Regions from separate parts of the Streptomyces sp. NPDC091376 genome, predicted to be linked through region 2. Evidence: riboswitches for the same ligand, from Rfam matches in the RefSeq annotation. Region 2 holds a riboswitch; each other region holds the start of a gene.
The links. A riboswitch is a leader RNA that binds a small molecule or an ion and turns the genes downstream of it on or off. The one in region 2 is predicted to bind thiamine pyrophosphate.
Positions count from the first base shown of each region.

Region 1: linked by a shared signal. The riboswitch ahead of thiC (phosphomethylpyrimidine synthase ThiC) and the one ahead of ACIQMR_RS16870 (thiamine ABC transporter substrate binding subunit) in region 2 are both predicted to bind thiamine pyrophosphate.
Region 3: linked by a shared signal. The riboswitch ahead of thiO (glycine oxidase ThiO) and the one ahead of ACIQMR_RS16870 (thiamine ABC transporter substrate binding subunit) in region 2 are both predicted to bind thiamine pyrophosphate.

Region 1 covers NZ_JBIVUF010000002.1:551,051-555,255, forward strand. The annotation lists gene ACIQMR_RS06860 (YibE/F family protein) at 42-1,433, opposite strand; TPP riboswitch at 1,505-1,636, shown strand; gene thiC (phosphomethylpyrimidine synthase ThiC) at 1,629-3,416, shown strand; gene ACIQMR_RS06870 (DUF4240 domain-containing protein) at 3,478-4,062, opposite strand; gene ACIQMR_RS06875 (hypothetical protein) at 4,119-4,205, opposite strand, start outside.
Region 2 covers NZ_JBIVUF010000007.1:101,468-105,672, forward strand. The annotation lists gene ACIQMR_RS16865 (ABC transporter permease) at 1-1,359, opposite strand, end outside; gene ACIQMR_RS16870 (thiamine ABC transporter substrate binding subunit) at 1,452-2,552, opposite strand; TPP riboswitch at 2,639-2,750, opposite strand; gene rlmN (23S rRNA (adenine(2503)-C(2))-methyltransferase RlmN) at 2,796-3,902, opposite strand; gene ACIQMR_RS16880 (DUF2180 family protein) at 4,099-4,205, opposite strand, start outside.
Region 3 covers NZ_JBIVUF010000001.1:564,961-569,165, reverse strand. The annotation lists gene thiE (thiamine phosphate synthase) at 1-432, opposite strand, end outside; gene ACIQMR_RS02510 (Rv2175c family DNA-binding protein) at 548-913, opposite strand; gene ACIQMR_RS02505 (NAD(P)/FAD-dependent oxidoreductase) at 1,004-2,245, opposite strand; TPP riboswitch at 2,363-2,475, shown strand; gene thiO (glycine oxidase ThiO) at 2,473-3,660, shown strand; gene thiS (sulfur carrier protein ThiS) at 3,657-3,872, shown strand; gene ACIQMR_RS02490 (thiazole synthase) at 3,879-4,205, shown strand, end outside.

The sequences.
Region 1 (4,205 bases), on a different contig from region 2:
AGCCGAACGCCGCGCGGCACAGCGCCGGTTCGGAGAGGGCGCTACTTCGCGCGCCGACGGCGGCCCTTGCTCCGTACCGCGCCGGTCATCGCGCCCGTCACGGTGCCCCCCGGCCGGTCGGCGGAGACGACCAGCGCCGCCAGCGCCGTGGTCACCGGTACCGAGGCGACCAGGCCGATCGAACCGATCAGGGTCCGGACGATCTCCTCGGCCACCAGCTCGCTGGTCGCCACCGTGCCCACACTCGACTCCGCGATCGAGAACAGCAGGAGCAGGGGCAACGAAGCGCCCGCATAGGCGAGTACGAGCGTGTTGACGACCGAGGCGATGTGGTCCCGGCCGATCCGGATCCCCGCCTTGTACAGACCTCGTGGTCCCATTCCCGGATCCGCCTGGTGCAGCTCCCAGACCGCAGAGGTCTGGGTCACCGTCACATCGTCGAGCACACCGAGCGAGCCGATGATGACGCCCGCCAGGAGCAGACCGGACATGTCGATGTTCGGATAAAGGCCGTGAATCAGTCCCGTGTTGTCATCGGTGTTCCCGGACAGCGACGCCCAGCCGATGAAGAGCGAGCCGAGCAGCCCGATCAGCAGCAGCGAGATGAGCGTGCCGAGCACCGCGACCGAGGTACGGGCGGTCAGACCGTGGCACATGTACAACGCCATCAGCATGATCGCGCTCGCCCCGACCACGGCGACGACCAGCGGATTCGATCCCTGCAGAATCGCCGGCAGGATGAACAGGGTCAGGACGGCGAAGCTCAGCGCGAGCGCGATCAGCGCCATCACCCCACGCATCCGCCCCACGAGGACCACGACGAGCGCGAAGATCCCGGCGAGCAGCGCCATCGGGAACTCGCGGTTCACATCGCTCACGGAGTACTGCAGATCGCGCGGGGCGTCGGGCGCGTACGCGACGATCACTTCCTGGCCCTGCTTCAGCTGACGTGACGCGTCCGGCTGGACGACCTCGATGAACGTACGGCCCTTGTCCTTACCGGTCGTGACCTCGACGGTCGCCTTCTTGCACACCTCCTGCCGGGAGTTGACCGCTGCACGCCCTCCGGGTGTCGAGGTGTCGCCGGTCGGCGGGACCTGTCCCGCGTTCACGTCCTTGCAGTCGACCTGCTCGACCCTGACCACCCGGGCCTCCTCGGTCTGCCGGTCGAAGCCGACACCGGTGCGCTCGTGCGCCGGTGCGCCGCCGGGCCAGAGGGCGACCAGGCCGACCACCACCGCCGCGGCGAACGGAATCAGTACCGCGGCGATGACCCGCCGCAGATGCCGTGAGACGGGCGCGGCAGGCGTGTGCCCGTGACCGTGCGCGTGACCGTGACCGTGTGCGTGGACAGGGGGGTGGTCAGGGGCATGGCCGACCTCCGGACCGTCCGTTCGGCGACCGGGTTGGGGCGTCTGCTGGGAGGAAGTCACCGACAGATCATCGCAAGAACGGAAGGGGTCCACTGTTCAGCACGCCCGACGGGGCGCTAGCGTGGTGGCACCTTTGCACACGCGGGAGCTCGGAGCACCGGGCTGAGAGGGCGCTGACCACCGTACTTCGTACGGACCAGCTGCGCCGACCGCCGAACCTGTTACCGGGTAATGCCGGCGTAGGGAGTAGGTCTCATGACCACATCGGACACGCGCACGCCTGCCTCCGGCACGGAGAGCACGACGGAGGCCGGGAAGTCCATCGGCTGGCACAAGGGATACGTCGAGGGCTCACGCCCCGACATCCGGGTGCCCGTCCGGCAGGTGCACCTCACCAACGGCAAGGACGTGACCCTGTACGACACGTCCGGCCCTTACACCGATCCGAACGTCGAGACGGATGTGCGGCGGGGTCTGCCGCCGCTCCGGGAGAACTGGATCATCGGCCGCGGTGACACCGAGGAGTACGCGGGCCGTCCCGTCCGCCCCGAGGACGACGGGATCAAGCACACGTCTCCGCGCGGTGGACTCCGCAACCTGGACGCGGTCTTCCCCGGCCGCCCGCGCCAGCCCCGCCGTGGGCGCGACGGGCAGGCGGTGACGCAGCTCGCGTACGCCCGCCGCGGCGAGATCACGCCGGAGATGGAGTACGTGGCGATCCGGGAGAACGTGTCCCCGGACGTCGTGCGCGACGAGATCGCCGCGGGCCGCGCGGTGCTGCCGGCGAACGTCAACCACCCGGAGATCGAGCCGATGATCATCGGCAAGCGGTTCCTGGTGAAGGTCAACGCCAACATCGGCAACTCCGCGGTGACCTCCTCGATCGAGGAGGAGGTGGAGAAGATGACCTGGGCGACCCGCTGGGGCGCAGACACGGTCATGGACCTCTCCACCGGCCGCAACATCCACACCACCCGTGAATGGGTGCTGCGCAACTCCCCCGTGCCGATCGGCACCGTCCCGCTCTATCAGGCGCTGGAGAAGGTCGACGGGCGCGCCGAGGAGCTGACCTGGGACATCTACAAGGACACCGTCATCGAGCAGGCCGAACAGGGCGTCGACTACATGACGGTCCACGCGGGCGTGCTGCTGCGGTACGTGCCGCTGACCGCCCGCCGCAAGACCGGCATCGTCTCGCGCGGCGGCTCGATCATGGCCGCGTGGTGCCTCGCGCACCACAAGGAGTCGTTCCTGTACGAGAACTTCGAGGAGCTCTGCGAGATCCTCGCGGCGTACGACGTGACGTACTCGCTCGGCGACGGTCTGCGGCCCGGTTCGATCGCGGACGCCAACGACGACGCGCAGTTCGCCGAGTTGAGGACGCTCGGGGAACTCAACACGATCGCCAAGCGTCACAACGTACAGACGATGATCGAGGGCCCGGGACATGTCCCGATGCACAAGATCAAGGAGAACATCGACCTTCAGCAGGAGATCTGCGAAGAGGCGCCCTTCTACACCCTGGGGCCCCTGACGACCGATGTGGCGCCCGCGTACGACCACATCACGTCCGGCATCGGTGCCGCGATGATCGCCTGGTGGGGCACGGCGATGCTCTGCTACGTCACGCCCAAGGAGCACCTGGGCCTGCCGAACCGGGATGACGTCAAGACCGGCGTCATCACCTACAAGATCGCGGCTCATGCCGCCGATCTCGCCAAGGGACACCCGGGCGCGCAGGAGTGGGACGACGCCCTCTCCGACGCGCGCTTCGAGTTCCGCTGGGAGGACCAGTTCAATCTGGCCCTGGACCCGGACACGGCACGGGAGTTCCACGACGAGACGCTGCCCGCCGAGCCGGCGAAGACCGCGCACTTCTGCTCGATGTGCGGTCCGAAGTTCTGCTCGATGAAGATCTCCCAGGACATCCGCCGTGAGCACGGTGGTGATCTCAGGACGGACGAGATCGAGGCGGGTATGGCGGAGAAGTCCGCCGAGTTCGCCGCGGCGGGCAATCGCGTGTACCTGCCCCTTGCGGACTGACCTGCTCGGACATGGCCCGGTCGACGGCGCACGGCAGAGCGTCGTCGACCGGTCGCCTTCGCTAGGCCGACCGCGTCTGGTCGCCGGCTCCCAGGTAAAGCCTTCCCAGACGAGGCAGTCGCCGACGCATCTCGTCCGCGTCGTCGAAGTCGAAGTCCTCACCCATGTCCACTGACTCGCTGTCCTGCTCGTCAGCCGAGCTGTACTCGGCCCAGGCTTCGTAGAAGGCATCCGGGTTTCCGGTGAGGGATTCGAAGGCGCCGCTCGCGGCGTAGTTCACGTCCTCGTAGAACAATGCCTCGTCGCGATGGGCGCCGGCGGCTTCCATGACGCCGGGGTGGCCGGCGAGGCTGTCCGGATCGAGGGCCGTGCGCTCGTACCAGTCTCGCCCCAGCGCGATCACTCCCGCCCGGAAGTCCATGAAACTGTCGTCGGAGCAGCCGCCGCCGATGAGGTAGGCAGCCGCCCAGACGTCCCAGCGGTACAGAGCGTCGTGCACCTCGTCGAACCGCTCCGCGTACTCGAGGATCTCCTGCGGCGGGCAGCCGGTGAGGAGGTCCACCAGGGCTTCGTCGAAGAGCGTGCCGGAAGCAGCGGCGGAGGAACGTGCGGATTCGATGACGTGCCAGAACCGGTCGATGTTCATGACGGAGCACTGTGCCATCGCGGTATGACAACAAGCCGAGGTGCAGTAGCCCGCGGCTACTCGGGCTGGTGTTCCGGGGGGCCGAAGTCCGGGCTGGTGAAGTCCGGGCTGGTGAACGTCGGGCGGGAGCCGGTCGATGAGCC
Region 2 (4,205 bases):
CTCGCGCCAGGCCCGCAGCGGCGAGGCGCCGAGGACGGCCGCGGCTTCGCGCAGCCGTACGTCGACGGCCCGCAGCACCGGCAGCATGGTCCGTACGACGAAGGGCACCCCCACCAGGGCCTGGGCCAGCGGCACCAGGATCCAGGAGGTGCGCAGATCGAGCGGCGGCTCATTGAGAGTGATGAGGAATCCGAAGCCGACGGTGACGGCGGAGACTCCGAGCGGCAGCATCAGCAGCGCGTCGAAGCCCCTGACCAGCCGGCCCGCCCTCCGGGTGAGGGCGGCGGCCGCGAGACCGCCGATGACGAGCGCGATGGCGGTGGCGGCGAGTGCGTACTGGAGGGAGTTCCCGACGGCTTCGAGCGGAGGTACGAGGAAGGTGCCGCCGCTCGCCTCCGCCGACCGCAGGGCCTCGTAGAAGGTGAAACCGTAGCCGCCGGGCCCGTCCCCCTCGGCGAGCGACCGCTCGACCAGGACGGCGAGCGGCGCAAGGATCAGCAGGACGACGGTGGTCAGGACGGCCGCGAGCAGGGCCCATTGGCCCGCGCCGCGTGGCCGGTGCGCCGTGTGTGCGGGGTCGACGAGCCGCAGCGCGGTCTCCCGTCGCCGCACGGTCCAGGCGTGGACGGCGAGGATCGCGCCGACCGCCGCGAACTGCACGAGCGTCAGCACGGCGGCCGTCGACAGGTCGAGGACCTGGGCGGTCTGCCGGTAGATCTCCACCTCGAGCGTGGCGAACGCCGGTCCGCCGAGGATCTGGACGACGCCGAAGGAGGTGAAGGTGAAGAGGAACACCATCAGCGCGGCGGCGGCCACGGCCGGGGTCAGCGCGGGCAGGGTGACACGCCGCCAGGCCGCGAAACGGCCCGCGCCGAGGACGCGTGCGGCCTCCTCCTGGCGCGGGTCGAGCTGTGCCCACAGGCCGCCCACGGTCCGTACGACGACGGCGTAGTTGAAGAAGACATGGGCGAGCAGGATCGCCCAGACGGTCGTGTCGAGGCGTACGCCCCACAGCTCGTCGAGCAGTCCGCCGCGGCCGACGAGGGCCAGGAAGGCGGTGCCGACCACGACCGTCGGCAGGACGAACGGCACGGTGACGACCGCCCGCAGCAACCGCTTCCCGGGAAAGTCGAAGCGGGCGAACACATACGCGCCGGGAAGGGCGATCAGCAGGGTGAGCCCGGTGGAGGCGAGCGCCTGCCAGGCGGTGAACCAGAGGACGTCGAGGATGTCGGACCGGCCCAGGACCTCGCCGATGCGGCCCAACCGCCAGGCGCCGTCCGCCTGGAGCCCGCGGCCGACGATCGCGGTCACGGGGTAGGCGAAGAAGAGCGCGAAGAACGCGACGGGCACGGCCATCAGCGCGAGCCGGGTCGCGCTCCCGCGCAGGGACGCGGACCCGCGCGCGGAGGTCCTCCCGCGCGGGTCGGCGTCACCACCGGGTGATTCGGCTACTTCAGGACGAGTGAGGACCACGACTGGATCCACTGGTCACGGTTGTCGGCGATCTTCTCCGGAGTCATGGTCCGCGGCTCGGCCACCACTTCACCGAACTCGGTGAACAGCGCGGGGAGCTTCGCGTCCCCCACCACCGGGTTGACGAACATGTTGAGCGGCATGTCCTCCTGGAACTTCTTGCTGATCAGGAAGTCCAGCAGCGCCTTTCCGCCGGCCTCGTTCTTCGCACCCGTGAGCAGGCCGGCGGCCTCGGTCTGGCGGAAGCAGGTGCCGGTGGAGACCCCGGTGGGAGCCTCCTTGGGCTGCGGCTTGGCATACAGCACCTCGACCGGCGGGCTGGAGGCGTACGAGACGACGAGCGGCCGGTCGCCCTTGGCCGCCTTGCCGCCGGCGGAGCCGGAGAACTCCTGGTTGTAGGCGAGCTCCCAGCTGTCGACGACCTTCACGCCGTTGGCCCGCAGCTTCTTCCAGTAGTCCTGCCAGCCGTCGTCGCCGTAGGCGCTGGCGGTCCCGAGGAGGAAACCGAGGCCGGGCGAGGAGCGCTCGGCGTTCTCGACGACGAGGAGGTTCTTGTAGGCGGGCTTGATCAGGTCGTCGAGCGTCCGCGGCGGGGCGAGCTTCTTGTCGGCGAAGTACTTCTTGTCGTAGTTGACGCAGATGTCGCCGGTGTCGACGGGCGTGACCCGGTGCTCGCCGCCGTCGAGCTGCACGGCCTCGGGGATCCGGTCCAGGCCCTTGGCCTCGTACGGCGTGAAGAGGCCGTTGTCGAGGGCCCGCGAGAGGGTGGTGTTGTCGACCCCGAAGAACACGTCGCCCTGCGGGGATCCCTTGGTGAGGATCTCCTTGTTGAGCGCCTCGACCGCGTCGCCGCTCTTCAGCACCTTGACCGTGTAGCCGGTCTGCTTCGTGAACTCCTTCAGCACCGCCGGGGAGGCGTTGAACGAGTCGTGGCTGACGAGCGTCACGGTCTTGGAACCGCTTCCGGCCCCCTGACCGGCGGAGTCGTCCTTGGACTCCCCGCCGCAGGCCGCGAGCGTACTGACGCCGAGGGCGGCGGCCAGCACGGTGACCGTGATCTTCTTGGTGGTGCTCACTGAGATTCCTCCTGGGCATGACCAGGAAGAGACGCGGCCCTGCCCGTCTCCGGATCGGACATCCGGAGACGGGCAGGGCGCAACAGCTTGAGTCTCGTCCGAACTTCCTACCCAGAATGACCTGGGCGAGGTTCAGAGGGTCTGCGGCCTTGACGGTTGCCGCACTCTCAGCGCTGTGGCGCTCCCCTGTCGGAATATGAAGATGTTTCGAGCCTAGATTACATGGGCCCTTCGGGCGGGCTGCTAGCGCTCGGAGGCCGCGAGCTGTCCGCAGGCTCCGTCGATCTCCTGGCCCCGGGTGTCCCGGACGGTCACCGGCACGCCATGGGCGGCGATCGCCTCGACGAAGGCCTTCTCGTCCTCGGGACGGGAGGCCGTCCACTTCGAGCCCGGCGTGGGGTTGAGCGGGATCAGGTTGACGTGCACCCGCTTGCCCTTGAGGAGACGGCCGAGCAGGTCACCGCGCCATGCCTGGTCGTTGATGTCGCGGATCAGGGCGTACTCGATGGAGATGCGGCGGCCGGACTTCTCCGCGTACTCCCATGCGGCGTCCAGGACCTCCCGCACCTTCCAGCGCGTGTTGACCGGGACGAGGGTGTCGCGCAGCTCGTCGTCCGGGGCGTGCAGCGAGACGGCGAGCCTGCACTTGAAGCCCTCGTCGGCGAAGCGCAGCATCGCCGGGACCAGGCCGACGGTGGAGACGGTGATTCCTCGCTGGGAGAGGCCGAGCCCGTCCGGCTCGGGGTCGGTGAGCCGGCGGACGGCGCCGACGACCCGCTTGTAGTTGGCCAGGGGCTCGCCCATGCCCATGAACACGATGTTGGACAGGCGCGCCGGGCCTCCGGGGACCTCTCCGTCGCGCAGGGCGCGCATGCCGTCGACGATCTGGTGCACGATCTCGGCGGTGGACAGGTTGCGGTCGAGCCCGGCCTGGCCCGTGGCGCAGAACGGGCAGTTCATTCCGCAGCCGGCCTGCGAGGAGATGCACATCGTGACCCGGTCCGGATAGCGCATCAGCACGGATTCGACGAGCGTGCCGTCGTGGAGCCGCCACAACGTCTTGCGGGTGGTGTCGTCGTCGCAGGAGATGTGCCGGACGACGGACATCAGATCGGGCAGCAGCTCCGACGCGAGCCGCTCACGCGCGGCCGCGGGGATGTCGGTCCACTGGGCGGGGTCGTGGGCGTACCGCGCGAAGTAGTGCTGCGACAGCTGCTTCGCGCGGAACGGCTTCTCGCCGATGGCGGCGACAGCGTCCTTGCGCTCTGCGGGCGACAGGTCGGCGAGGTGCCGCGGGGGCTTCTTGGCTCCGCGGGGGGCGACGAAAGTGAGTTCTCCGGGCTTAGGCATGGCCGTACCAGTGTCGCAGATCCACTCGCCCGGCCCAGGCCCTCATCTGCGCGCAGTGGTCGCATGGGCCGGCTCCGGCCGTCCGGCCCTCCTGCGACGGCCCGCGTACGGCCAGGACCTGAGCCGTCCCATCGAGCGTCCACGCAGGTCAGAGACTGGTCCTGGGTTCTTCGCAGCGGGCGTCCGTCCGGGGCGATCAGGCAGGATCGGCGGCCGCGCTCTCCGCTGAATAGCACACGCCGCACGTCAGTCGTCTGGCTTTGGGCCTGGGCGGGGGGTTGGGCACACCGGGCACCGGATCGC
Region 3 (4,205 bases), on a different contig from region 2:
CGGCTTGGTCGGGGTGGGCCAGCACGGGCCGGTGCAGAAGTAGTCGACGCCGGGCTCGGCCGCCGCCGCGTCGACCTCCTCGGTGGCGTGGGTCGAGCGGCCGATCAGCACGTCGGGCCCGAGGATCGCCCGGGCGGCGGGCACGGGCAGATCGCCCTGGCCCAGATGCAGCACGTCGGAGCGGACGGCGTGGGCGACATCGGCCCGGTCATTGACCGCCAGCAGCTTGCCGTGGCGGCGGCAGGCGTCCGCGAAGACCGCGAGGTGCTCCAGCTCCTCACCGGCCTCCATGCCCTTGTCCCGCAGCTGCACGATGTCCACCCCGGAGGACAGGACGGCGTCCAGGAACTCGGGGAGGTCGCCCTGGCGCTTGCGCGCGTCCGTGCAGAGGTAGAGCCGGGCGTCGGACAGCGGCGCACGGGAATCGGACATGGGTGATACCCCCCGGTGGGTCGGCGGTGCGCGGACCGGGTCCGGCCGGGTGGCCGGACTGCGGTCCGCGCACCGCGTCGAGCGGTGTGCAGGTCGGGCGATGCGGGAAGCGACGTCAGACGGCGAGCGCCTGTGCCCGGCGCTTCACCTCCGTGCCGCGATTCTCCCCGAGAGCCTCCACGGGGGTTCCCGGCAGGGTCGGGTCGGGAGTGAAGAGCCACTCCAGCATCTCTTCGTCGGTGAAGCCGTCGTCCTTCAGGAGCGTCAGGGTGCCGGAGAGGCCCTTGACGACCTTGTCGCCCTTGATGAAGGCGGCCGGGACCTGGAGCGTCCGGTTCTCACCGCGGCGCACGGCGATCAGCTGGCCCTCCTTGACCAGCTGCCGCACGCGCGTCACCTCGACATCGAGCTTTTCTGCGATGTCCGGCAGGTGGAGCCAGGCGGGGACGAGAGCATCGATCTTTGCGTCAATCTCGGTCACGGGACAAGCCTGCCATCCCGGACTGACAGTCGGTAGCCGGGCCCGCCTGAGCTGCGGCCTTCAGAGGGACAACGACGGCGTGGCGGCACCTCAGAGCGCCGCCGCCTTCAGCGGGACGGCCGGGTCGGCGGCGCGCTGCGGGTCGAGCCGGGCCCCGGACTCGATGAGCCTGCGCCCCTGGGCCAGGTCGCGGGGCCTGCCTACCGCCAGGAGGGCGACGAGGATCCCGTCCCGCAGCCACAGCACCGACCAGGAGGCGTCGGCCGGGTCGCCTCGCCGGACGAGGGTTCCGGCGCCGCCGTGGTGTCCCGCGTACTGCACGAAGCGGCCGAACTGCTCGGACCAGAAGTACGGCACCGGGTCGTAGATCTCCCCCGGCTCGGCCGGCCGTCCCGCGTCGGCGCCGATGACGTTGGCCGCGACCGTGCGCGGGCCCTGGAGCGCGTTGTCCCAGTGGTGGACGAGCAGCCGCTGCCCGTAGCGGCCGGACGGGAAGGAGGCGCAGTCCCCGACCGCGTACACATCGGGCAGTGAGGTGCGCAGTCGTTCGTCCGCGGTGATCGAGCCGTCGGCGCCGAGGTCGATTCCCGACCCGGCGAGCCAGCGGGTGGCGGGGCGTGCGCCGATGCCGACGACGACGGCGCCGGCGGCCAGCCGACGACCGTCGGCGAGGACGACCGTGCCCGGCTCGACGGCGGCGACCCGCGCGTCGGTGAGGAGTTCCGCGCCGCTCTGGGCGTACCAGTCCGTCATCGGGGCGGTGACCTCGGCGGGCAGGGCGCCGGGAAGGGGACGGTCGGCGGCCTCGACCACGGTGACCGCGCACCCGGCCTCGCGGGCGGCGGTGGCGAACTCCGCACCGATCCAGCCGGCCCCGACGACCACGATGTCGTGCTGCCGCTGCAGCACCGGACGCAGCCGTTCCGCGTCGTCCAGGGTGCGCAGCAGATGGACGCCGGGGACGCCTTCGGTGCCGGGCAGGGCCAGCGGTTCCGCGCCGGTGGCGATGACGAGGACGTCGTACGCGACGGGACCGGCCGGGGTGTCGAGCTCGTGCGCCCCCGGCCGCAGGCCACTGGCCTCACGGCCGAGCTGCAGGTCCACCGACAGGGCCTCGAAATCGACATCGAAGGCGGAGCCCTCCGCCGTGCCGAGCAGGACGGCCTTGGAGAGCGGCGGCCGGTCGTAGGGCTGGTGGGGCTCGGCGCCGATGAGGGTGATGCTGCCCGTGAAGCCCTGTTCACGCAGGGCCACGGCGGTCTGGACGCCTGCCATGCCCGCGCCGACGATGACGACACGGCGGCTCTGCGCCGTCTGCTCGGTCTCACTCACCCGGCCACCCTAACCATCTGACGAAACGTCAGGAAGGCGAACCGCCCCTCGCCCCGGCGGGACCGGGCCCGGGCTCCCCTACTGCCCGTTGGGCCGCGGGGTTAGGCTGGCCACCGTACCGATACTCGCGGGAGCCCGGACGCACCGGGCTGAGAGGGAGGCTGGGCGGCCTCCGACCGTACGAACCTGATCCGGGTCATGCCGGCGAAGGGAGGGTCTGAAGACGTATGCGTCCAGCGCATTCACCAGGACGATCCGCGGACGTCCTCGTCATCGGGGGCGGAATCATCGGCCTCGTCACGGCCTGGCGGGCGGCCCAGCGCGGGCTGCGGACCGCGCTCGCCGATCCCGCGCCGGGCGGCGGAGCCGCCCAGGTCGCGGCGGGCATGCTCGCGGCCGTGACGGAGCTCCACTACGGCGAGGAGACCCTGCTCGGGCTGAACCTCGCCTCCGCCCGGCGCTATCCGCAGTTCGTCGCCGAGCTGGAGGAGGCGAGCGGCCAGGACACCGGATACCGCTGCTGCGGGACGCTCGCCGTCGCGCTCGACGCCGACGACCGGGCCGGACTGCGGGATCTGCACGCCCTGCAGCAGCGCTGCGGGCTGGAGTCGGACTGGCTCACCGGCCGGGAGTGCCGGCGCCTGGAGCCGATGCTGGCACCCGGGGTGCGCGGCGGGCTGCGGGTGGACGGCGACCACCAGATCGATCCGCGACGGCTGGCGAAGGCGCTGGTCGTGGCCTGCGAGCGGGCCGGGGTGACCTTCCACCGCCACTGGGTGGAGCGGCTGTCCGTGGCACGGGACCGGGCCACCGGAGCCGTGCTCGCCGACGGCGGCGAGGTCGCCGCGGACCAGGTGGTGCTGGCCGCGGGCAGTCTGAGCGGCCGGCTGGCCGGGGTACCCCCGCAGGTGCTCCCTCCGGTACGGCCCGTGAAGGGGCAGGTGCTGCGGCTGACCGTGCCGGAGACCTACGCGCCGTTCCTGTCCCGCACGGTGCGGGCCGTGGTGCGCGGCAGCCATGTCTATCTCGTGCCGCGCGAGAACGGCGAGCTGGTCGTGGGCGCGACCAGCGAGGAGCTGGGCTGGGACACGACGGTCACGGCGGGCGGCGTCTACGAGCTGCTGCGCGACGCGCACGAGCTGGTGCCCGGCCTCACCGAACTGCCGCTGACCGAGACCCGGGCAGGGCTGCGCCCGGGATCCCCGGACAACGCCCCGATGCTGGGGCCCTCGGAACTGCCGGGTCTGCTGCTCGCCACCGGTCACTACCGCAACGGCGTCCTGCTCACCCCGGTGACCGGCGATGTCATGGCGCACGTCCTGGTCACCGGTGGCCTTCCGGAGGAGGCACGCGCCTTCAGCCCGCACCGCTTCTCTTCCGCTCCGTCTCCCGCTCGACAGGAGTTGTCCGCATGACCGCGCCCATGAACACCGTGTCCGTGAACGGGGAACCGCGCGACATCGCGACCGGCACGACGCTCGACGCACTCGTCGCCATGCTCACCGCCGCGCCGTCCGGGGTCGCCGCCGCCGTCAACGAGACCGTCGTCCCGCGCGGCGAATGGTCCGGGACCCTGCTCGGCGAAGGTGATCGCGTCGAGGTCCTCACCGCAGTCCAGGGAGGCTGACCAGTCATGGCCGACGACCGTTTTCTGCTGGGCGGAGTGGAGTTCTCGTCCCGACTGATCATGGGGACGGGCGGGGCGCCGAGCCTCGACGTACTGGAGCGCTCGCTGATCGCGAGCGGCACGGAACTGACGACGGTGGCGATGCGCCGTCTCGACCCGAGCGTGCACGGATCCGTGCTCTCCGTGCTGGACCGCCTCGGCATCCAGGTCCTGCCGAACACCGCGGGCTGCTTCACCGCGGGCGAGGCGGTGCTGACCGCACGGCTCGCCCGCGAGGCCCTCGGGACCGGCTGGATCAAGCTGGAGGTGGTGGCGGACGAGCGGACGCTGCTG